DNA from 3 places in the Telluria sp. ZB4P36 genome. Region 1 is predicted to be linked to each of the others. Evidence: predicted binding sites of a transcription regulator. Region 1 holds the regulator's gene; each other region holds the start of a gene.
What was found. The regulator sigma-54, encoded in region 1, starts transcription at its own class of promoters, with help from an activator protein. The targets are predictions, from matches to a motif close to TGGCANGNAANCTGCTTT.
Positions count from the first base shown of each region.

Region 2: the regulator sigma-54 is predicted to act here: its motif matches at 3,246-3,263, upstream of AC56LK_RS07035 (PEP-CTERM sorting domain-containing protein).
Region 3: the regulator sigma-54 is predicted to act here: its motif matches at 1,305-1,322, upstream of AC56LK_RS20300 (PEP-CTERM sorting domain-containing protein).

Region 1 covers NZ_JCASIE010000023.1:54,648-62,687, reverse strand. The annotation lists gene rapZ (RNase adapter RapZ) at 1-845, shown strand, start outside; gene AC56LK_RS22150 (enoyl-CoA hydratase/isomerase family protein) at 852-1,937, opposite strand; gene hpf (ribosome hibernation-promoting factor, HPF/YfiA family) at 2,077-2,430, opposite strand; gene AC56LK_RS22140 (RNA polymerase factor sigma-54) at 2,489-3,964, opposite strand; gene lptB (LPS export ABC transporter ATP-binding protein) at 3,964-4,746, opposite strand; gene lptA (lipopolysaccharide transport periplasmic protein LptA) at 4,743-5,312, opposite strand; gene lptC (LPS export ABC transporter periplasmic protein LptC) at 5,344-5,946, opposite strand; gene AC56LK_RS22120 (KdsC family phosphatase) at 5,963-6,505, opposite strand; gene AC56LK_RS22115 (KpsF/GutQ family sugar-phosphate isomerase) at 6,505-7,527, opposite strand; gene AC56LK_RS22110 (cation:proton antiporter domain-containing protein) at 7,616-8,040, shown strand, end outside.
Region 2 covers NZ_JCASIE010000003.1:387,942-395,981, reverse strand. The annotation lists gene AC56LK_RS07050 (PhoX family protein) at 1-1,398, shown strand, start outside; gene AC56LK_RS07045 (PEP-CTERM sorting domain-containing protein) at 1,427-1,996, shown strand; gene AC56LK_RS07040 (YaiI/YqxD family protein) at 2,051-2,506, shown strand; gene AC56LK_RS07035 (PEP-CTERM sorting domain-containing protein) at 2,592-3,191, opposite strand; gene AC56LK_RS07030 (hydrogen peroxide-inducible genes activator) at 3,484-4,425, opposite strand; gene AC56LK_RS07025 (PilT/PilU family type 4a pilus ATPase) at 4,600-5,787, shown strand; gene AC56LK_RS07020 (adenylyltransferase/cytidyltransferase family protein) at 5,798-6,271, shown strand; gene AC56LK_RS07015 (metallophosphoesterase) at 6,287-7,123, shown strand; gene AC56LK_RS07010 (FadR/GntR family transcriptional regulator) at 7,344-8,040, opposite strand, start outside.
Region 3 covers NZ_JCASIE010000018.1:99,237-107,276, reverse strand. The annotation lists gene AC56LK_RS20305 (hypothetical protein) at 1-518, opposite strand, end outside; gene AC56LK_RS20300 (PEP-CTERM sorting domain-containing protein) at 1,397-2,380, shown strand; gene AC56LK_RS20295 (DUF5710 domain-containing protein) at 2,687-3,031, shown strand; gene AC56LK_RS20290 (MBL fold metallo-hydrolase) at 3,138-4,118, shown strand; gene AC56LK_RS20285 (energy transducer TonB) at 4,222-5,943, shown strand; gene AC56LK_RS20280 (polysaccharide biosynthesis/export family protein) at 6,096-7,181, shown strand; gene AC56LK_RS20275 (polysaccharide biosynthesis tyrosine autokinase) at 7,252-8,040, shown strand, end outside.

The sequences.
Region 1 (8,040 bases):
CGGGCAAATCGGTTGCCCTGAACGTCCTGGAAGACGCAGGCTATTACTGCGTCGACAACTTGCCGCCGGCCCTGCTGCCGGCCCTGGTCTACGCGGTCAGTGAAAAAGGCACGGAGAAGATCGCCGTCGCGGTCGATGCGCGCAGCGCCGAATCGCTGGTGGAGCTGCCGGTGAGCGTGCGCCACCTGAAGGAAGAAGGCCATAACGTCAAGGTGATGTTCCTGACGTCCAGCACCCACTCGCTGGTGGCGCGTTTTTCCGAAACCCGGCGCAGCCACCCGCTGTCGCACGAACTGCGCCCGGGCGAGAACCCCGCTTCGCGCCGCACCCTGATCGAATGCATCGCCGAGGAACGCGAGCGCCTGTCGGCGATCGAGAACCTGGGCCACGTGATCGACACCTCGGAACTGTCGGCCAACAAGCTGCGCGCCTGGGTGAAGGAACTGACCGACATCGGGGAGGCGCCGCTGACGCTGTTCTTCGAATCCTTCGCCTTCAAGGTGGGCGTGCCGCTGGATGCCGACTTCGTGTTCGACGTGCGCGCGATTCCCAACCCCTACTACGACCTGGCGCTGCGTCCCCTCACCGGCAAGGACGCGCCGGTGATCGCCTTCCTCGACGCGCAGCAGAGCGCCCTGGACATGCTGGAAGACATCCGCGCCTTCGTGGAGAAGTGGCTGCCCTCGTTCAAGACGGACAACCGCTCCTACCTTACGGTGGCAGTGGGGTGTACCGGCGGGCAGCACCGCTCGGTGTACATGGCGGAGAGGCTGGGGGCGTATTTCGGGAAGACCGAGCGGGTGATCATTCGGCATCGCGAGCAGCCGAAGCACGCGGCCCAGTAAAACCCGTTACGACAAATGCCGTAGCGGATGCGCATACTCCGGCCACACCGGCTCGAAGAAGCGCGCCACCATCTCCGGCGTCACCTCGTCCAGCGTCGCCGGATTCCACTTCGGCTGGTTGTCCTTGTCGATCACCAGCGCCCGCACGCCCTCCAGCACTTCGCCGTGCTCGAAGTTGCGGCGCACCAGGTTGCGCTCCATGCGCAGGCAGTCCGCCACCTCCAGCGCGGCCCCGCGCAGCAGCAGCTCGCGCGTCACGCACATCATCAAGGGCGAACGCTGGCACATCGCCTTCAACGCCTTCTGCGCGAACGGGTTCTCGTCGCGCGCCAGCGAGGCCGTGATCGCGCCCACCGTGGCCGCGCCGAAATGCGCGTCGATGACGGCGCGCTGGGCCTGCAGCTCGCTCGCACCTACTTGCGCGGCAAACTGCGACGCGAAGCTGCGGATCGCCGCCGGCAGCTGCGCGCCCGGGGTCGACTCCACCAGCGCCATCAGCCCGGCCAGCTCGGCGCCCGGCACGAACACGTCGGCCAGCCCCACGTAGAGCGCGTCGGCGGCGCCGATCGTCAGGCCGGTCAGGCCCAGGTACTGGCCCAGCTGGCCCGGCGCATGCGACAGGAAGTGGCTGCCGCCAACGTCCGGGAACAGGCCGATGTTCACCTCGGGCATGGCCATTCTGGTGCGGTCGGTCACGATGCGCAGGCCGCAGTCCGGGCCGCCCTGGGCGATGCCCATGCCGCCGCCCATCACCACGCCGTCCATCACGGCGATGTAGGGTTTCGGGTAGAAATGGATCAGGTGGTTGAGCGCGTATTCTTCGGTGAAGAAATCTTCCAGCAGGGCGCTGCCGCCCGTCGGGCCGACCTGGCCCATCTCGTGGAAGAAGCGGATGTCGCCGCCGGCGCACAAGGCCTTCTCGCTGCTGCTGGTGATCACCACCGCCTCGATGTCCGCGTCATCCTTCCACTGCAGCAAAATGGCGGTCAGGGCGCGCACCATGTCGAGCGAAAGGGAGTTCAGGGCTTTTGGCCGGTCGAGCGTGATGACGCCGGTGCGGTTGGCGACGCGGGTCAGGACGTAATCGGTCATGATGGTATTCTGTGGTCGAAAAGACATGCATTCTACAGAACACCTGCGTAAAACTGGAAGCGCGGAAAAGTAACAAGCGCAGTAAACGCAAAAAGGGCGTCCCCTCAGACGCCCTTGCTGGTATGCGGTCGCCCGTTATTTACGCGGCGGCGGCTTCTCCGTTGTCCGGAAGGCGCTTGTGCGCCACGTGGTTATGGTCTTGCAGCATGGATTTGTGTTTCAGAACCTGCCTGTCCAGCCTGTCCATCAGCGTGTCGATCGCTGCGTACAGATCCTGCGCCGCGCTTGCCACATGCAAAATTTTGCCAGATACCTGTAGGTTGATCTCGGCTTTTTGCCGCTTTTCTTTTTCGGTGAGGTTATCGATGGCAAGGAACACGTGGGTGTCGATCACGTGGTCGAAATGGCGGGTGATGCGCTCGAGCTTATTCTGAACGTATTCACGGATGGCGGGGGTGACTTCGAGATGGTGGCCGCTGATTGTGAGGTTCATACACACTCCTTAGGGAAGGTGCCCTGCCCGTGCCACAAGGTGAGAATGGGCAGTAGCTTTACAGGGATTTGCGGAGGCTGACGGGCGGAATCTTGAGCGCTTCACGGTACTTGGCGACCGTCCTGCGTGCAATGACCATACCTTGTTCCCCGAGCATCTCCGCGATCTTGCTGTCGGATAATGGGTTCCTAGGGTCTTCTGCTCCTGTCAATTGCGCAATGAGTGCGCGGATCGCCGTCGAGGAGGCTTCTCCCCCCGCTTCGGTGGCGACGTGGCTTCCGAAGAAGTACTTCAGCTCAAACATGCCGTGCGGGGTCAGCATGTATTTCTGAGTAGTCACACGCGAGATCGTGCTCTCGTGTAGGCCTAGTGTATCAGCTATCTCACGCAAAACAAGAGGGCGCATGGCAACCGCGCCGTGGCTGAAAAAGTTGCGCTGGCGCTCGACAATTGCCTCGGCGACACGCAGGATCGTGTCGAAGCGCTGGCGCATATTCTTGATGAGCCACTTGGCTTCCTGCAGCTGCGCGCCCATCTGGCTTTCGCTCTTTCCCTGCTTGAGCAGGTTGGCGTACAGGGAGTTCACGCGCAGCTTCGGCATCACGTCCGGATTCAGCGACACCGCCCAGCCGCTCTTGGCGCGCCGCACGATCACGTCCGGCACCACGTAGTCGGACACGCCCGCGCCGAAGGCCGCACCGGGGTGCGGATTGCACTGGCGGACCACGGCCTGCACCTCGCGCAAGTCTTCGTCGTCGCAGTCGAGCGCATTCTTCAGCTTGGTGTACTCGCGCTGCGCGAACCAGGTCAGGTAGCCCTCGACGATCTTCAGGGCCAGGCGCCGCGTCACCAGCGGCACGCCCGGCATGCGGCGGATCTGCAGCGCCAGGCACTCGGCCGCGCTGCGCGCGCCGACGCCGACCGGATCGAGGCTCTGCACCAGCGCCAGCGCGCAGCGCAGCTCGTCCATCTCGATCTCGAGTTCTTCCGGCAGGCGCGCATGGATCTCGTCGAGCGGCTCTTCCAGGTAACCGTTGTCGTCGAGCGCGTCGATCACCAGCTCGGCCAGCGCGCGGTCGCGCTGGCTGCAGGCGCTCATGCGGATCTGTTCCGCCAGGTGTTCGCGCAGGGTGATGCTGTCGGCTTCCAGCTGCGGGCGGCCATCCTCGTCGTCGCCGCTGCGGGCGCCGCCGCCTTCGCCGCCCCAGTCGCTGTCGGCCTCGCCGCGCTCGCCCTCGCCGCCGCCACCCTCATCGAAGCCCTCGCCTTCCGCCTTGGCGCCTTCTTCGGCCGCCGGCTGCGGCGCCGGCGCATCGCCGTTTGCGGGTGCACTGTTGATGGCGCCGTCGGCCAGCAGGCGCACCGAGCGGTCGAGCGGATCGTCGAGCCGCTCGAGCAGCGGGTTGTCGTGCAGGATCTGCTCGATCTCCTGGTGCAGTTCGAGCGTGGACAACTGCAGCAGCCGGATCGACTGCTGCAGCTGCGGCGTGAGCGCCAGGTGCTGCGAGGTGCGGAGCTGCAGGGATTGTTTCATTACATCCTGAAGTGTTCGCCGAGGTAGACGCGCCGCACGTTTTCGTTGGCGATGATGTCGTCAGGCCGGCCCGAGGCCAGCACCGCGCCCTGGTTGATGATGTAGGCGCGGTCGCAGATGCCGAGCGTCTCGCGCACATTGTGGTCGGTGATCAGGACGCCGATGTTGCGCTCTTTCAGGAAGCGCACGATGCGCTGGATCTCGATCACCGCGATCGGGTCGACGCCGGCGAAGGGCTCGTCCAGCAGCACGAAGCGCGGGTTGGTGGCGAGCGCGCGCGCGATCTCGACGCGGCGCCGCTCGCCGCCCGACAGCGACAGCGCCGGGTTCTCGCGCAGCTTCTCGATCTGCAGCTCGGCCAGCAGGGTGTCGAGGCGCTCGTTGATCTGGTCCTTGCTGAGCGGCTTGCCGTCCATGCGCTGCAATTCCAGCACGGCGCGGATGTTGTCTTCCACCGTCAGCTTGCGGAACACCGAGGCTTCCTGCGGCAGGTAGGACAGGCCCAGCACAGCGCGCCGGTGAATCGGCAGGCTCGAGATGTCGGTGCCGTTGATGTCGATGGTGCCGGCGTCCGAGGGCACCAGGCCGACGATCATGTAGAAGGAGGTGGTCTTGCCGGCGCCGTTGGGGCCGAGCAGGCCGACCACTTCGCCGCACTCCACCTGCAGCGACACGTCGCGCACCACCAGGCGCTTGCCGTAGCTCTTCTGCAGGCCCTTGACGATCAGGGTGCTGCAGCCCTCGCCCGCCGAGGTCATCGCCGCCGTCATGGATGCCGTCATTGCTTGGCACCCTCAGTTGCAGATGCGGCCGGCGCCGTGGTGCGGCGTGGCGCGATGATCAGGGTGCCGCGGCCGCCGCCCACCTTGCTGGCGCCGCTGGCGTCGTTGCGCACCTGCGCGACTTCACGGCGGTTGTCGTAGGAGATGAAGGGGCCCTTGATCTCATTGGTCATGCGGCCGTTCTCCAGCTCGCGCACTTCGGCGGCGGTGAACAGCTTGACCAGTTCGGCGCGCTCGTCGTATTCGATGCGCTGGGCCTGGCCCTCGACCCACAGGTCGGGACCGCCGTCGCGCTTCTGGCGGAAGGTGGCGGTCTTGCCGTTGTTCGCGGTGAGGGTCACGCTCATGTAGCCCTCCGGCGTTTCCTTGACCAGGGCGCGGTCGGATTTCAGCACCAGCGTGCCGCGCGTGAGCACGACGTTGCCGGTCAGGATGCGGGTCTGGGTGACCTCGTCCACGTCGAGCGAATCGAAGTTGATCACGGCCTGCTTGAGCGAATCGGCGCGCTCCGCCGAGGCGCCGAAGGCGGCCAGGGTGAGGCATGCGGCTGCGATGAATTTTTTCATGTTGCTTGTCCTGGGTTGCACGCGGCGCCTGTCATTCGCGGCGCTGGCGTGGCGGATAGATGATCTGGCCGCGGCTGGCCAGGTGCAGCTTCTGGGTCGCGTTGTTGGCGACCATGCCGGTGCCGGTCACGGTCGCGGCGCCGAGCTGCATCTCGATCGGCTTGTCGGTCTTGAGGATTTCCTCGTCGGGCAGCACGGTCAGCGCCTGGGTCCGCACGCGCAGGGCTTCGCTGGTCGGCGTGGCCGGACGCCGGATGTCGACGTTGCCGAGCAGTTCGACGCGGTGTTCCTCGTGGTGGATGCGGGCGCGCTGGGCGACGATGTCGGTGCGCGGGCGGCCCGGCGTCATGCCCTGCATGGCCGGCTGTTCGACCACGGACACGTCGCCCTCCGGCGTGTGCGCCAGGCGCTTGCCCGTCACCACGTAGCTCGGCTTGCCCTCTTCCGTCATGCGCACGAAGGAGAAATTCTCGACGATGTAGTCCGGCTCGCTCAGCGGACCGCCGAGGCGGGCGTCCGTGTCCTCGCTCTCCATCAGCTGCACCAGCCAGAAGCTGCCGAAGGCGCAGAAGGTAGCGATCATCATGATCGCCAGGAGCTTCCAGCGGTGGGCGGTGCGCTTGTAGTTGACCATGTTCCCTCAGGCGTATTCAGGCGAAATACGGCGCCAGCGCCTGTTCGTAGCTGCCCTGGGCGCGCATGACGAGGTCGCAGACCTCGCGCACGGCGCCGCGGCCGCCCGCGTTCTTCGTCACGTAGTGCGCGCGGTGCTGCACGTCCGGGTGGCCCGAGGGCACGGTGACGGCGAAGCCGACGCGGGTGAACAGCGGCAGGTCGATCACGTCGTCGCCGATGTAGCCGCATTCCTCGGGAGTGACCCCGGTCGCCGCCAGGAGTTCCGTAAAGCCGACGCGCTTGTCGTGGATGCCCTGGTAGACATGGGAAATGCCGAGGTCGCTAGCTCTCTTGACCACGATCGGCGACTTGCGCGCGCTGATGATGGCGGTCTTGATGCCGGTCTTGTTCAGCAGCTGGATGCCGAGGCCGTCGAGCACGTTGAAGGTCTTGGTGACCTCGCCGTCCGGGCCGTAGGTCAGGCTGCCGTCGGTGAGCACGCCGTCGACGTCGAAGATCATCACCTTCACGCGCGCCGCGCGCTGCATGTATTCCGTCGCAGTGATCAAACCATTCATCAGATCACCTTGGCGCGGGTCAGGTCGTGGATGTGGAGTGCGCCGACCAGGCGCTCATCATGATCGACGACCAGCATCTGGTTGATGCGGAACTCTTCCATGACGGCGACGGCGTCGACCGCCAGCTGTTCCGGATGGATGCGGCGCGGGTTCGCGTGCATCACGTCGCGAATGCTGATGTTCGAGAAGTCCTGCACGCGCTCGATCAGGCGGCGCAGGTCGCCGTCGGTGAACACGCCGACCGGGCGGCGTTCGGCGTCGACGATGGCGGTCATGCCCATGCCCTTCTGGCTGATTTCCAGCAGGGCGCGGGTCAGCGGGGTGTCCGGCGAGACGGCCGGGATGGCGTCGCCGCTGCGCATGACGTCGCGCACGTGGGTCAGCAGGCGCCGGCCCAGGGCCCCGCCCGGGTGCGACATCGCGAAGTCTTCCTCGCGGAAGCCGCGCGCATCCAGCAAGGCCACGGCCAGGGCGTCGCCCATGGCCAGGGTGACGGTGGTGCTGGTGGTCGGCGCCAGGTTCAGGGTGCAGGCTTCCTTGGCCACCGAGATGTCGAGGTGGATTTCGGACAGCTTGGCCAGGCGCGAGTGCGGCTTGCCGGTCATCGAGATGACGTGCGTGCCCATGCGCCTGATGGCCGGCAGGATTTCCAGCAGCTCGGACGATTCGCCGGAATTCGAGATGGCGATGAAGACGTCGTGCGAGGTCACCATGCCGAGGTCGCCGTGGGCGGCTTCGCCCGGGTGCACGAACATGGCCGGGGTGCCGGTCGAGGCCAGGGTGGCGGCAATCTTGCGGGCGATGTGGCCGGATTTGCCCATGCCCGAGACCACCACGCGGCCGGTGCAGCCGTACAGCAGCTGGACCGCGCGCACGAAATTGTCGTCGTCGCCGAGGCGCGCATGCAGGGCGCGGATGGCATCGGCTTCGATGGCCAGGGTCTCGCGGCCCAGCTCCAGCGCACGGCGGGCCTGGTCCGCGTCAAAACTTTTCAGCATTATTTTTTCATGGGTTACACTCATGTTGGCAGTATAAACGAATTGGGTAAGCAAAAAACTTGCCAGTCGTAACAAACCACTACAACGATAACGAAAAAAACAACTGGGGCCAATGCATTCCGGACTTGAACTGACCCTGCTCCTGCTGGGCTGCGCCGTGCTCGGCGTGGTCGCCTTCCGGATGCTTCACCTCCCGCCGATGCTCGGCTATCTGGCCGCCGGCGTCTTGATCGGCCCCCATGCGCTGGCCCTTGCCAACGAAAGCCCGGCCACCCATGCGCTGGCCGAGTTCGGCATTGTGTTCCTGATGTTTTCCATCGGACTCGAATTCTCCCTGGCCCAGCTCAAATCGATGCGGCGCATCGTCTTCGGGCTGGGTATGGCGCAAGTGGTATTGACAATCGTGGCCGCCATGGTCTTCGGCCTGTTCATTTCCTGGTGGGCCCCTGCCCTGCACGTGAGCTGGCAGGCCGCCTTCGCCCTGGGCGGGGCGCTGGCGATGTCGTCGACCGCGATCGTGGTCAAGATGCTGACCGA
Region 2 (8,040 bases), on a different contig from region 1:
CAGGCCAGCGCCGCCAACGGCGCCACCACCCTGGTCGACAGCCCCTACGGCCCGATCGCCCCGGCGAACGACATCAGCACCGGCCTGCCGCTGCTGCAGCTGCCGGCCGGCTTCACCTACAAAAGCTTCGGCTGGCGCGGCGACCTGATGACCGACGGCAAGACCTGCCCGGGCGGCCATGACGGCATGGGCGTGGTCCTGTCGCGCAAGCTCGGCCGCAGCACCGAGCTGGTGCTGGTCCGCAACCACGAAATCGGCAGCGCCGCACCCGGCGGCTTCCTGAACGCGCCAGGCGTCTACGACAACGGCACCGTGAGCGGCTCCGCGACCAACAAGTTCGGCGGCGGCACCACCAACTTGCTGTTCCGTGACGGGAACTGGGTCAGCATGACCCCGAGCCTGGGCGGCACCCAGACCAACTGCGCCGGCGGCATCACCCCCTGGGGCACCTGGCTCACCTGCGAGGAAGCCGGTTCGGACGCCGTCAGCGCCTCGGGCAAGAAGCATGGCTACGTGTTCGAAGTTCATCCGGACCCGGCGTTCACCACCGGCCAGCCGATCATCGGCATGGGCCGTTTCGCCCACGAAGCCGCCGCCGTCGATCCGGCCACCGGCATCGTGTACGAGACCGAGGATTCCTCCGGCAAGTCGGGCTTCTACCGCTTCATCCCGGACATCAGGAACGGCGCCCCGGGCAGCCTGGCCATGGGCGGCGTGCTGCAGATGGCCAAGGTCAAGGGCATCAACAACGTCAACCTGGCCACCATGCCGGTCGATGCGACAGTCGAACTGGAGTGGGTGAACATTGCCGACCCGGACGCGAACCGCGGCAGCGCGGCGGGCCTGAGCGGCGTGGTCATCAGCAATGCCGCCGGCCCCTTCGTGCAAGGCTGGGTGCAGGGCGCCGCGCGCATGAACCGTGGCGAAGGCATCTGGTACGCGCAAGGCAAGATGTATGTGATGGACACCGCGGGCGGTGCCGTCCAGCGCGGCACGATCTGGGAGCTCGACCTGGCCACCCAGGTGCTGAAGTGCATTTACTCCAGCCCGAGCCCACTGGTGGGCAATATGGGCGACAACCTGACCGTCAGCCCGCGCAACGCCATCCTGATCTGCGAAGACGCCTCGACCGCCGCTACCGACGCCTTCGGCTTCGGCCAGCGCCTGATGGGCCTGACCGGCCTGGGTAACGCCTATATCTTCGCCAAGAACAACATCAAACTGGGCAGCGCCCAGTTACAGGACGCGGGCAAGCTGGCCTCGCTGGCGGGCGACCACCGCGCCAACGAATTCGCCGGCGCCTGCTTCGATCCGACCGGCCGCTACCTGTTCGTCAACATCCAGACCCCGGGCGTGACATTCGCGATCACCGGTCCCTGGGCCAAGGGCCCGCTGTAAGACTGTCCCAGACCATACGGAGAAACCCATGAAACCCACTAAACTGTTTGGCTTGATTGCCGCCCTGGCGCTGTCCGGCGCCGCCAAGGCCGTCGTCCTGAGCGGCAGCGCCGGCTCGAACGGCGTGACCGACTACAGCGGGAGCGGCCTGGTCTCGTTCGACCTCGACCTGGAAGGCTTCAGCCCGAGCACGCTGAACTTCGTGCTCGAAGCCGGCGACCTGGGAGGCCCGCTGAGCTTCAACGCGCTGGTACGCAACCTCGCCGGCGCGGGCCTGGAGCGCTTCAGCTTCAGCCTGCAGGGCATCGCGTTCGCAGGCGCCGGCAGCGTCACGCCGGCCTTCGGCAGCGTCGGGTCGGTACAGGCGGGCAGCAACGCGGCCGCCATCAGCTTCGCGATGCCGGAATATGCCGAGTTCCAGTTCGGTAATGTGCTGGGCGGCGGCCAGGACTGGCTGCTGGACACCAGCGGCCTGGCCGCCGGCGACAGCTTCAGCATCACCGCCACTGTGCCGGAACCCTCGTCGGCCGCGCTGGTGCTGCCGATGCTGTGCATCGCCGGCCTGATGGCCGCGGCGCGGCGCCGCAAGAAGGACTGAGGCGCAAGCGAGCTTGCCGGTACAATCGGCCTTCCGACAAGCTCTCTATTGAATATGCACATCTGGGTCGATGCCGACGCCTGTCCTGCCGTGATCAAGGACATCCTCTTCCGTGTGGCCGAGCGCCTGCAACTGGAGGTCACGCTCGTGGCCAACCAGCTCATCCGCGTGCCGGGTTCGCGCTATATCCGCGCGCTGCAGGTGCCGGCCGGACCCGACGTGGCCGACGCCGAGATCGTCGCGCGCGTGCACAGCGGCGACATCGTCGTCACCGGCGACATTCCGCTGGCGGCCCAGGTGCTGGAGAAGGGTGGATTGCCGCTCAATCCGCGCGGCGAGTGGTACACCAAGGACACCATCGCCCAGCAGCTGACGATGCGCGCCTTCATGGAAGAGCTGCGCGGCAGCGGGGTGGACACCGGCGGTCCGGCCGCATTCAGCCAGGCCGACCGCCAGAATTTCGCGAATGCCCTCGACCGTGAACTGGCGCGGCGGCGTGCCGGGAGTTGAACTGTCAGGCTCGCTGACTATCGCATAGAGAACGCCGCCCTTGCCTGCACCGACGCGATGCAGGCAAGGGCGGCTTCCATCTGCCTTACTTCTTTGCAGAGCGCCGGCGCGCTGCGGCGAAGCCTGCAAGACCCAGACCCATCAATGCGAAGATGCCAGGCTCCGGCATGTCGACAGGGGGCTTGCCCGGACGCTGGACGATCGTATAGTGGGATACGTCCTTCTTTTGATTTTGATTGAGATCGGTGAACGGAGGATTGGTGAATGGAGTAGTCCAAGTGCCCGTACTAAACAATTCGTTGAACAAGAAACCGATCAGGTTGGTGTTGTTTCCGTCCTTGAACACGATCATGTAATCGAAAGCGGCAAAATTGGCACCAGAAATTGCCCAAGTGCCCAACTGGTCATTGGGGGGATTGACCTGGACTTGTCCCCCGTTGGCAGCCCAATTGCTGGAACCGAAAAAACCGGCCGCATTGATATTCGCGATCGAAGCAATATTGCTCTGATCTTCCGGTGAAATGAATTGGCAGGCGTTCACCGCGGTCACTGCGCCGCTTTTAACTTTCGAGTTGGCATTGGTAGTCGCTACAGCAGTACAGTTGACGAGAACAGCCTGAGCGGCCGACATGCCGAGCAAGGGGGATACAAGCAGAAGTGCCTTCACCAACTTTCTGGAAATCATGATTACTCCTTCGTGGCGAGCTTTATTTATAAGGACGGCCTAGCCCCCAAAGCTAATGCAACTAGCATGCCACTTAGGTAAGTAACTGATTGTTAAATGTATTTACGTTTATGAGAAACTTGGTTGTAAAGTTAATCGACAGTTAGTAGTGAATACTGGAAATTAACTATATGAAATTTATGGGAACTTTGTCGCTCGCCGCCGAGGGTCGAAGGAATTGCCCTGTTCGGCATATTAAGAAATGAACTGATTTTGGTGATTTTCGATAACAAAATCACTGCCGATACAGCATTCAGGCGGCGGCTTCAAGCGCGATCATCTCGACGCCCGGCAAGCTGCACTCGCCGACCGCCTGCGCTACGGCGTCGATCGCCGCGCGCCGCGTGAAGCTCTTACGCCACACGATGACCACCCGGCGCGAGGGCGCCGGATGGGCGAAGGGCACATAGGTCAGCAGGCCATTGGGGTCGTGCATGTCGGCCACCGAAGCGCGCGGCAGCACGGTCAGGCCGATGCCGCTCGCCACCATGTGGCGGATGGTCTCCAGCGAGGAACCTTCGAAGGTGCGCTGCATGCCGTTGCCGGGCGACGAATAGCGCGCCATTTCCGGACACACTTCCAGCACCTGGTCGCGGAAGCAGTGGCCCGCACCCAGCAGCAGCATGGTTTCCAGCTTCAGGTCGTCGGCCGGGATTTCCTTGCGCTTGGCCCAGGGATGGGAGCGCGGCATCGCGACCACGAAGGGCTCGTCATACAGGGTCTGGATCGACATGCCGTGCTCCGGCAAGGGCAGCGCCACGATGGCGGCGTCGAGCTCGCCCTGGCGCAGCAGTTCGAGCAGCTTGTGGGTGTAGTTCTCTTGCAGCACCAGCGGCATCTGGGGCACGTCGTCGATCAGCTTCTTGACCAGCGGCGGCAGGAGGTAGGGGCCGATGGTGTAGATGACGCCGAGACGCAGGGGGCCAGCCAGCGGGTCCTTGTTCTGCTTCGCCAGTTCCTTGATGGCGGCGGTCTGTTCCAGCACGCGTTCGGCCTGGGCCACGATCTGCGCGCCCAGGGGGGTGACCGAGACCTCGGAGCCGCCGCGCTCGAACAGCGTCACCCCGAGCTCGTCCTCGAGCTTCTTGATGGCGACGGAAAGGGTGGGCTGGGCGACGAAACAGGCTTCGGCGGCATGGCCGAAGTGTTTGGCGCGCGCGACGGCGACGATGTATTTCAGCTCGGTCAGTGTCATAGGTTTATCTGGGCCCAGGATGTCACGGCTGTATTGCCGTCCATCCTGACACAATGTTGGCATTTAGTCAGCCAGGATTTCAAAAAATAGAACGATGCGGGATGCATGGCCGGCGAATCTTAGCCTATATAATTGCCGTGCAGGATTTTCACCCGCGTTCTCGAGAGGTAAGCCATGTCGTCCACCTTCGGCCCGGCGGAAGCCCAGGCCTATATCCACAAGCTGCTGACGGTCATGCACCACCAGGGCGGTTCCGACCTGTTCATCTCCAGCGATTTCCCGCCCAGCATGAAGCACCAGGGCGCCATGAAGCCCCTGAGCCAGCAGCGCCTGTCCGGCGAGGTCACGCGCGCCCTTGCTCTGTCGCTGATGAACGAGCGCCAGCGCGCCGAGTTCGAGGCCGAGATGGAATGCAATTTTGCGATCTCGCTGCCCGGCGTGTGCCGCTTCCGCGTCAACGTCTTCGTGCAGCAGCAGAGCGTGGGCATGGTGGTGCGCACCATCGCCTCCGAGATCCCGAACTTCGAGAAGCTCGACCTGCCCGAGGTGCTGAAGGACGTCGTCATGACCAAGCGCGGCCTGGTGCTGGTGGTCGGCGGTACCGGCTCCGGCAAGTCCACCACGCTGGCGGCGATGATCGACTACCGCAACAGCAACTCGGCCGGTCACATCATCACCGTGGAAGACCCGGTCGAGTACGTCCACAAGAACAAGAACTGCCTGGTCACGCACCGCGAGGTCGGCGTGGACACGCATTCCTGGCACAACGCCCTGAAGAACACCTTGCGCCAGGCGCCGGATGTGATCCTGATCGGCGAGATCCGCGACACCGAGACCATGGAGCACGCGATCGCCTTCGCCGAGACCGGCCACCTGTGCCTGGGCACCCTGCACGCGAACAATGCCAACCAGACCCTGGACCGCATCATCAACTTCTTCCCGGAAGAGCGCCGCAACCAGCTGCTGATGGACCTGTCCTCGAACCTGCGCGCGGTGGTCTCGCAGCGCCTGGTCCGTACCGAGGACGGCAAGGGCCGCAAGGCGGCGATCGAGATCCTGCTCAATACGCCGACCATCGGCGAGATGATCCTGAAGGGGAACTTCCAGAGCATCAAGGAGATCATGCACAAGTCGCGCGAGCTCGGCATGTGTACCTTCGACCAGGCCCTGTACGAGCTGTATAACAAGGGCTACATCGGCTACGACGAAGCGATCCGCAACGCCGACTCGGCCAACGGCCTGCGCCTGCAGATCAAGCTGTCGGGCGAGCGCAAGGGCCCCGGCGAAGGGGGAGCCAAAGCCACCGAGCTGTCGATGCAGATCGAGGAAGAACCGGAAGACGACGCACCCACCACCACGTAAAAAGAACCGTATGCCCGCATTCGAAAACAAGATCTGCACGCGCGCCGAACTGGCGCAGCGTATCGCCGCACTGCCCAAGCCGGTGGTGCTCACCAATGGTGTATTCGACATCCTGCACCGCGGCCACGTGACCTACCTCGCGCAGGCGCGCGCGCTGGGCGGCTCGCTGGTGGTGGCGGCGAATACCGACGCTTCCGTGAAGCGCCTCGGCAAGGGCGACGACCGCCCGCACAATACCCTGGCCGACCGCATGGCGGTGCTGGCGGCGCTGGAATCGGTGAGCCTGGTGGTGGACTTCGACGAGGATACCGCGCTCGAGGTGGTGCTCGAAGCCCGTCCGGAAATCTATGCCAAGGGCGGCGACTACGACATGACCAAGATTCCCGAAGGGCAGGCGGTGCTGGCCTATGGCGGACGCGCAGTGGCCATCGACTTCGAGCACGACCGCTCGACCACCAGGCTGGTGGCGAAGATCCGGGGCTGACACCAGGAGAACCGCATGCTGATCGCACAAGTCACCGACCTGCACCTGCATGCGGATGCCGGCCATCCGAACCTGGCGCGCCTCGAGCGCGTGCTCGATCACCTGGCCTCGCTCCAGCCGCGGCCCGAGCTGCTGGTCCTGAGCGGCGACCTGGCCGACGACGGGGCGCTGGAAAGCTACCGCCACCTGCGGAAGGCGCTGGAACGCTGGTCCGGTCCGCTGCGCCTGGCGCTCGGCAACCACGACAGCCGCGCACATTTCCGCGCCGTGTTCGGCGACAGCCATGTTACGGAGGGCTTCGTCCAGGGCTGCGGCGCGCTCGGTGGACTGCAGGTCCTGGTCCTCGACAGCCTGGAGGACGGGCGCCATGGCGGCGCGTTCTGCTCTGCGCGCGCACAGTGGCTGCGGGCGGTGCTGCAGGGCATCGGCGCTGCGCCGGTGCTGGTCTTCATGCATCACCCACCCGTCGACGTCGGCATTCCCTGGATCGATCCGGGGCCGGCGCAGGACTGGATCGCCCGCCTCGACGCCGCCCTGCAGGGTGCGAACCTGGCCGGCATCTGCAGCGGCCATGTCCACCTGGGCGGCGTGTTCCACTGGAAGGGCCGGACGGTGACGACCTGTCCCTCGTCTTCCTCGGACCTGAGCCTGGGTTTCGCGCCGATGCAGCCCGATGCGCCCGATGGACGGCCGCTGGTGGAGCAGGGCGAGCCGGCCTTCGCCCTGCACCGATGGAACGAGGATGGCCTGGCGACGATCTTCGCCCGCTGCCCGCAGCGCGTGCTCGCCACCTGGGACGTGGCGACCCGGCAGATGGTCGTGGACATGTTGCACGAAAAAATTCCTTCATGACGGGATGAGCAGGGCGCGATTCGCTGCGCCGCTTTCCTCCGTCAATCCATACTCCCCATTTCACGCCGAGCCCGGCTGTTCGTCACGCCGCAAGCCTTTACTGGACCGAGTTTACTAGTCAGACGTCTGATGAGTTGCCAGGTTGTTTTTGCGCGTCGTTATGGCGATTGGACGCGCTGCGCCGGCGGCGCAGCGCGTCGTGAATTCGGAAAGGGGGGGGTTAGGCGTGTGCTGCTGCTTCGGCAGCCCGCCGCAGGCGTTCGCGGCTGTTTGCGAGGTGATTGCGCATGGCGGCGCGCGCCGACTCCGGATCGCGCCGGCAAATGGCGTCGACGATATCCTCATGCTCGCGCATGAGCCGTTCGATGAACACGGCCGGCGCATCGCGTGACAGGCGGGCGGTCAGCAGCCGGGTGCGCGGCATGAAATGGCGTCCCAGGTGGTGCAGCGTGTCGTGCAGATAGCGGTTGTTCGAGGCATGTGCGATCGCCAGGTGCAGTGTCGTATCGGTCTCGGCGGTGTCTCCGCCTGCGCGGCAAGTCTCCATGAAATCATGCAAGGCCGCCTTTACCTGCGCCAGCTGGGGCTCGCTGGCCCGCGTCGCCGCCAGGCCGGCTGCCTCGGCCTCGAGCATGATGCGCAGCTCCAGGATTGCCAGGACGTCCTGCATGGTCTCGATCGAGTCTGGGTCGAGTCCCATTCGCTGTGGCGTGGCGCTGACCGCGAAGGTGCCCTTGCCCTGGAATGTCTCGACCATGCCCGCTGCCTGGAGATGGGATACGGCTTCCCGCACGACCGACCGGCTGACGCCCAGCGAGGCAATCAGGTCGGCCTCGGAGGGGATCTTCTCTCCCGGCTTGATGCGGCCATCTTCGATCATCCGGGAGACGTGCATGACGACGTCCTGGGCGCGCGAG
Region 3 (8,040 bases), on a different contig from region 1:
AAGATAGTACCGTAGCCGCCTATTCCGAATTCAGGCGCAGAGAAGTCGGATCCATCCAGAAGCATTATGAAATTCTGCGCGATCTGGTGACCATTTCCGAGACTATCTAATGACTGACCACCACTACCAACGTAGTAGGATTTACGGTAACCATTTTGTGCACCGGTCGATCTTTCGTGGACTATATTGCTGAACGTCCTTGTCGGTGGATCGTAGTTCACAGAGAAGTTTCCGAAGGCCGCAGAAAACTGAGTACTAAGGATTACCGGTGCTTTGCCCCAGCCAGCTTCTACCAGAAAGTGTTCGGTGTTTTCAAATGTTCTCGATATGGTCGGCGCCGCATTGACGTCAACAATCATACTTCCAGTTATCAGAGTGTTCTTATATAAATTTTCGTTTCCGACCAACAGATGATGATTAAAATTTACTACAGCCTCGAATACAATTTTGATGGGGGCAGCGCTGGCTGTCAGGTTGCACAGGGCTAGGCTGAACAATAGGGCAGCTTTTTTGCTCATAACGGGCTCCACTGAAAGCGTTCAGTGAAGCAAGATGTACGCCTGTGAGAAATATTCTTTTGAATCATTAATTTACGTTAGCCACTTAAACATGCCGATGTCAGAATGTAAAGTTCTTCGACACAGGAGCCCCTAGTTTAGGTTAATATACTGTACAAATGTACAGTACCGTAAAAAGATGCGTGAGCGCGGCAGGCGAAAGCACGACAGGGATATCCAGGCCGATGCAAGCACAAGTGGCATTCTGTCGCTCGTTTGCGTGGGTGGAATCTACGAGTTGAAGCTGTCCGACCGTAACGACTCAACTATGCAGCCGATCCTGCCGGTCCTGTGCGACGTCAAGTTGCCGACCCTTGGCTCCAGCCGAATGCTGTTCAAAGGCCTGGAGCGCGGGGCGGATGGAGCTGAGTGGGCGCAGGAGTGGGCCGTCCAGGTAAGCGGTGCATAGGTGTTGAAGCAATTGAGGGGAAGCGAGCTCGAGTGGCAAGCCTACTTTCGCAACCTCGTGTGCCAGTACCCTCGCCGTACAACCAGCCGAATTGACTGGTACGATGCGATGGAACGCTGCCAAGTTTTCAAAACGAAATGGATTAAGGAAGACCACAAAATACTTACTAACTTTTGTGGTAATGAAATCTGTTTTCCCAAAGCATTTACTTAATTCTTTAATCCGGGTTTGGCAACGTTTCTGCAAATAATGCCCCTTGGCTTTAAGGAAGTACCTCATTTGTCGGCAGGATTTACATCTGGCGAATCAAGCCGCCTAAGTCTTTGACTTGTATAAGTTGGTATGGATATTGCTGTACGTCGCATGCGGAAGGTGAATCCGTATAGGGAAAGCAGCTCAGTCCTCAATTTAATCAAATTCGGAGGCGGTAATGAAAAAATTATTTCTCGGGCTTCTCGTATTGGGTAGTTTGCTTTTGGAAATTCCTGCTCACGCCGGACCAATACCGTCCGACGCTGATTATTACGATACGTCTGGCAGCGTTGCTACGGGGAACTTCGCTGGATGTGCGAGCGTAACTTTTTCCGGTTGGGAGCAATCAAAATTTCGTAGAGTCGGAAACGGAGCGCATCTATTGCTCGGGCTTATTACCTATCAAAATCAGGTTTGTACGGGTGGTCCCACGACGCTGAATGGTTCGCTCAATATAAATCTCTATTTTTGGGAGTCTATATTGGAGGTAATCAATGATCCAATAGCGTGTGCGCCCTTCCTGTCCTGTACAGTTGAGAAGGGAAGGCGCCTCCTTCCGGGAACTATTACGGACCAGGTTCCTTTCACTTTAAACTTGACATCTAACACTGGCGATCCAGTAGGCGACAGTGACGGTGCATTTTTCCCCACTGCAAACAAGAGTCTCTGGGTAAAAGAAGGCGAATCAGCATCGTTTTTTGTCACAGCAAGTTTTGCTTCCCCGATTTCAATCCTAAATCTTATTCCGACAAATTCGGATGGTTGGGTAACAAATGGTACAGATCCTTTAGCGGAGCGGGTTTTCGCATCGCAGTCTGACTTAGAACTGTTGTCGTTGGCAGGGGTAGACCTTCCGGAGCCGACCTCCATCGCTCTATTTGCCATCGGAATTTTGGCCAGTATAGGTAGGCGCTGGGGGGGCGCACATCCGCTAGCTCGACTACCTAGGGCGAATCCAGAGGAGGCTTGTAGCTGCAATATGCCTCCTCTAAAAAAGTTGCGTGGCGCTCGAATCAGCAAGGCAGCGCCATACTCAATAACTGACATGTGGCCTTCCGCTTATGGCCAACGCTGGATAGTCCAACGTGCTTGGGAAGAGTCACTACTGGTCCCTACCTCAGGCGATCTCTCCGCCTCCGGCTCAGATAGGCCAGCAACGTAAATCGCCTTAAATCTGCGCTATTCAACTAAAGTGAAGTCAAGCAAATCAAGCACTTGCAAAGCGACGAAACCAATTTCTATAGCGCAGCGATCGCTAAGCAAGCATATGATTTAAATAAGGATTTTGGTGAACGAGCATCGCTCCTCTAAGCTGAGGGTCGCTGGTTCGAACCCAGCTGGGCAGGCCATCCCCGATCACGCGCGCACGCACATGGCTGTCGCGGCACTTTCACGATGGCGGCCCCTTGCAGTAAGATCACGGTCCCGGTGCCGTATCGCCGTTCCCGACCATTACTTTCGGACCCCCATGCTTTTCCTGACTGTTCCCTATGCCGAGAAGGATGAAGCGAAAGCGCTCGGCGCCCGCTGGAATCCCACCAAACGCCGCTGGTATGTCCCGGACGGCGTCGCCACTGATGCCTTCGCGAAGTGGGCCGGGCAGGGCGGCGATAGCGCCTCCCCGGCGACCACGGCAGGGGCCGGAAAGCGCGTCGACAGCTACCAGGGCAAGACCGTGACCGGCACGAACTACGTCGCGCTCGACCACGACTGCAATCCTTTCGCGCCCTGCGCGCAATGCGCCGCGGCGCTGGCCGATACCGAATGGCAGAAGGCGCGTCTACACCTGGCCGGGCTGGTCGCCAAACTCTAGCCGCCCTTGAGAATCGCATAAGCAAGCGAACGCCGTCCGCTACGCTGCCGTGTTAACGTTCCGGCAGCGCAGGCCGTCCCGGGCTGCGCGTTTCCGGAGGTCGACCATGTCGTTCGCACGACTGTTCCAGCGTTGTATTCGTGTTTGCGTTCCAACGCCGATCCTGTTTGCAGCGCTGTGCGCCACGGTTTGCGTTGCCCGCGCCGACGCGACCGCCACGCCGGCCCAGGGCGAAACCTTCACGCTGCAGCTGGCGGCGGACACTGCTCCGGCGCAGGCCGCCGATACCGGCACGGTGCAGTTCATCGGCACGGCTACGGTCATCATCCGCTTCCAGGGCTTCACGATCCTGACCGATCCGAATTTCCTGCATAAGGGCGAGCACGTGCACCTCGGCTATGGCCTGACCTCGGAACGCAAGACCAACCCGGCCATCCGATTCGAGGACTTGCCGCCGGTCGACCTGGTCGTGCTGTCGCACTTCCATGGCGACCATTTCGACCAGCTGGTGCAGGAGCGGCTCAAGCGTTCCACCCCGATCGTCACCACCAAGGAAGGCGGCGAGCGGCTCAAGCGCCACGGCTTCACGCATACGTTCGGACTGAGCAGTTGGGACCGGCTCGAGGTGAGCAAGGGCGCCGCGCGCCTGCGCGTGACCGCGACTCCGGGCCGCCACGGGCCGGCGGGCGTGGCGGTGCTGCTGCCCAAGGTGATGGGTTCGGTGCTGGATTTCGGCGCCGACCCGGCCGCACCCGACTACCGCATGTACATCAGCGGCGATACCCTGGTCTACGACGACATCCGCGCGATTCCGCAGCGTTTCCCGAACATCGACCTGGCGCTGCTGCACCTGGGCGGCACCCGCATCCTCGGCGTGGTCAAGGTCACGATGGACGGCAAGGACGGCGTGCGCATGATGCAGGTGGTGCGGCCGAAGAAGACCGTGCCGATCCACTACAACGATTATGACGTGTTCAAGTCGCCGCTCGAGGACTTTGCCCGCGAAGTGAAGGCGGCGGGGCTGGAGAAGGACGTGGTCTACCTCGGCCACGGCGAAACCTATTCCTTCGGCCGGGTACCGCCTTAGCCGGCCGGGCCGGGTGTCGGATCTGCTCAATCGTGCGCACTCGCCATACTGCCGAGTAAACGCTATGATGCTAGCCTGACAATAATTGCTTCCAAGCCACGGCATGCCCCGAGCGCACGATCCCAGCCCGAACGATTCCCTGGCCCAGCGCGACCGGCGGCTCGTCACCGGCATTGCGGTATCGGCTCTGCTGCATTGCTTGCTGCTGTCGCTGCAGTTCGGGGTTCCCGGCTTCGATGCCGGCTCGGGCGGGCCGATCCAGGTCAGGCTGGCCCCGCCGGCGCCTCCACCTTTGCCGGCTCCCGTGGACCTTCCCGCATCTGCGCTGCCGCCGCTGCCGCCCGTGCCGGCGCCGTCGGCCGCGCCCGCAAGGGGCTTGCGCCTGGTCGACCCGCGTCCCCAGCGGGTCGAGCTGGCGCAAGCGCTGCAGCCCAAGCCTGCCGCCCGGCCGGTGCGGCGCCAGAAGCCGAAGCGCCGCGCCCCGCTGGCGGCGCCGGTGATCGCATCGCTGGCGCAGCCCGATGCGCCCTTCGCCGTGGCGCCACCCCCGGCCGAAATCGAACCCGACAGCGTGCCGAGTACCGTCAGCAGCGACGCCGATGCCCAGCCCGCAGCCGAGGAGGTGGCCGTCGCGGCGCGCGAGGACGAGCAGGCCAGCGAGGCCGAGCGCCAGCGCCAGGAAGAAGCGGACCGGATCGCCGCGGCCGAAGCACGCCAGCGCCGCGAGGCGGACACCGCGCGCCTGCTGCGCGAAGAGCAGGAACTCGTGACCCGGCGCGAACGCGAAGCGCTGGCCCAGCGCGAAGCCGCCTTGCAGGCGGAAGAGCGGCAGCGGCTGGAACGGCAGCAGGCGGAGCAGAAATTCGCCGAACAGGAATTGGCGGCACGCCAGCTTGCGCAGCAGCAGCAGGTCGAGCGCGAGCAAGCGGAGCAGCGCGCTGCCGAGCAGCGTCAGGCGACGCAGCTGGCCGCTGAGCGTCTGGCGGCCGAACAGCAGGCGGCCGAGGGGGCACGCATCGCCCGCCAGCAGCTGGAAGTGCGCCAGCGCGCCGAAGCCGAGCAGCAGCGTGCGGCCGAGCGCACCGCGGCCGAACGGCTGGCAGCAGAACGCCTTGCGTCCGAGGAAATCGCACGCCGCCAGGCCCAGGCCCAGGCGGAGGCGCGCCGCCTGGCCGAGGAGCGCCTGGAATCGGAACGATTGGCGCACGAACGTGCCGAAGAAGCGGGGCGGCGTGCCGCCGCCGAGCGGCTGCAGGCTGCTGCGGGGCCGGCCATGGCCGGCAACGGCATACCCGGGTCTGGTGGTGACGGTCATGGAAGTGCACCCGGCGACGGCGCGGGAGACCGCTCTGCAGGCGGCGGCCCGGGCAGTGCCACGGCCAGCCGGGCGCGCGAACTGCTGCGCGGCATCACGATCCCGAACGTGGCGCCGCCCCCGGCGCGGCCTTTCGGCGACGCCGCCGGAGCGCGCCGCGCGCTCGCCGACGGCGCCGAGCGCGACGTGCCGCTGCGCCTCTACGTCGACAGCGTGCGCCAGAAACTGGAACGCACGGCGGTCCTCGGCGGCGCCCAGTTTGCAAGGAGCGAGGTCAGGATCGATCCCCTGGTCAGCCTGTCGCTGCGCAGCGACGGCAGCGTCGACGAGGTCACCATCGTGCGCTCGAGCGGCCGGGCCGACATGGACGATGCGGTCCGCCGCTTCGTCCGCCTCAACGCCCGCTACTCCGCCTTCCCGCCGAACGTCGCCGCGCGCTTCGACATCATCGAAATCCGCCGCATCTGGCGTTTTGCCGACGGCCTGAAGTTACTCGAGGAAATACGCTGAACCGCGCCGCAGCCGCAGTTTGATCAACTACAAAGCCAAGCCTGATGGACGCCGTACGCTGAACTGAACCGTTCAAGTAAGACGTCTATTTTTGACAGGCAACAATCATGGCTGCGATTTGTTCAGTTGCAATATCGGGTTGCCGGCTGCTCGTGCTGGCATGTGTCCTTTCCCTCGTCCTGCCGGGCTGTAGCACCGGCATCGGTTTCGCCGGCGGCGGGAAGGATGGCGGCGGGGGCGATGCGCCGCCGACGGAACTGATCACAGAGAAGCTGATCGACAGTGAGCGGCGCGCGCTGGCCGAGCAGTCCCGGCAAGACCTGTCGCCGCTGATCGTGCCCGATCCGGCGCCGTACACCATCGGCCAGGGCGACATCCTGTCGATCGTCGTGTGGGACCACCCCGAGCTTGCCGGCGGCGGCATGACCGCCGCCACCGCCGCCACCGACAGCGGCACCGCAGCGCCCAACGTGGTCCCGCCGGGCTTCGCGGTCGACCATATGGGCCGCATCCAGTTTCCCCTGATCGGACTGCTGCACCTCGAGGGGCAGACCGAAGAGCAGGCCAGGGCGCTGCTGACCAAAAAGCTGGCGCGCTACATCGCCCAACCGAGCCTGACCCTGCGCGTCCAGTCCTACCGCAGCAAGCGGGTCTACATCGACGGCGAAGTCAAGGCGCCCGGCCTGCAGCCGATCAACGATATTCCCATGACCCTGGTCGAAGCGCTGAACCGCGCCGGCGGCATGCTGGCCGGCGCGGACCAGAGCCGCATCATGGTCGAACGCGGTTCGCGCCGCTACATGATCAACCTGCGCGACCTGGTGCAGAAGGGCGTCAACCCGGGCACCGTGCTGCTGAAACACGGCGACGTGGTGCGCGTCCACTCGCGCGACGAAAGCAAGGTCTTCGTCTCAGGCGAGGTGGTCACGCCGAAGGCCCTCACCATGCACAACGGCCGCCTCACCCTGAACGAGGCGCTCGGCGAAAGCGGCGGTGTCAGCCCGCTGAGCGGCGACGCGCGCCAGATCTATGTGGTGCGCAAGACGCCCGAGCGCACCCGCGTGTTCCAGCTCGACGCGCGCGTGAGCGGCGCCCTGGCGATGGCCGAATCCTTCGAGCTGCGGCCGAAGGACGTGGTCTACGTCGCCGCGTCGCCGCTGGCCAACTGGAACCGCCACCTGAGCCTGCTGTTCCCGGGAGCGTTGACGTCCGCGGTCGGCGTCACGACCCGGCCCTGAGCACCGGTCTCCGGGCACCCGATTCCGAGCACCCGATTCCGAGCACCGTTACCGAGCGAGGTCCGCTACCATGAGCAATCCTGCCGACGCCCATCCGCTGACCCACATTTCCCACAGCCCGCCCGTGCTGTCGGTGCCCTTCGACCCGCGGCCGCCCGAGCCCTTGCCGGAAGAACCGACCGTCGACCTGAAGGGCTATTTCAACACGCTGTACGACAGCCGCTGGCTGATCGGCAGCATCACGGCCTTCATCACGGTGGTGGCGGTGCTGTATGCGCTGGTCGCCAAGCCGGTGTACGAGGCCAACCTCATGATCCACGTCGAAGAGGAAAGTCCGAACGCGTCCAAGAACATCCTGAGCGAGGCTTCGTCCCTGTTCGAGACCAAGAAGGCGGCCATCGCCGAGATGGAGCTGCTGCGTTCGCGCATGGTGGTGTCGCGTGCGGTCGACAACCTCCAGCTCTACATCGAAGTCCAGCCGAAGTACTTCCCCGTGGCCGGCTTCTGGTTCGCCACCCAGAACGCGGGCAACTTGTCCAACCCCGGCCTGTTCGGCTATGGCGGCTACGTGTGGGGCGGCGAGAAGGCCGACGTCTCGGTGTTCGAGGTGCCCGAGTCCTGGCTCAACCGCGAGTTCGTGCTGACCGCGCGCGCCGGCAACCGTTACCGTTTTTCCGGCGGCGGGCAGCGCCTGGCCTTCGACGGCACCGTGGGCCAGCGCTACCGGGTGCCGCTCCCCGACGGCCTGCTCGAGATCAAGGTGGACCGCCTGCATGCGAATCCCGGCGCGCGCTTCCGCATCAAGCGCAAGTCGCGCCTGGGGACCATCCAGGCCATCCAGAGTTCGATGGTGATCACC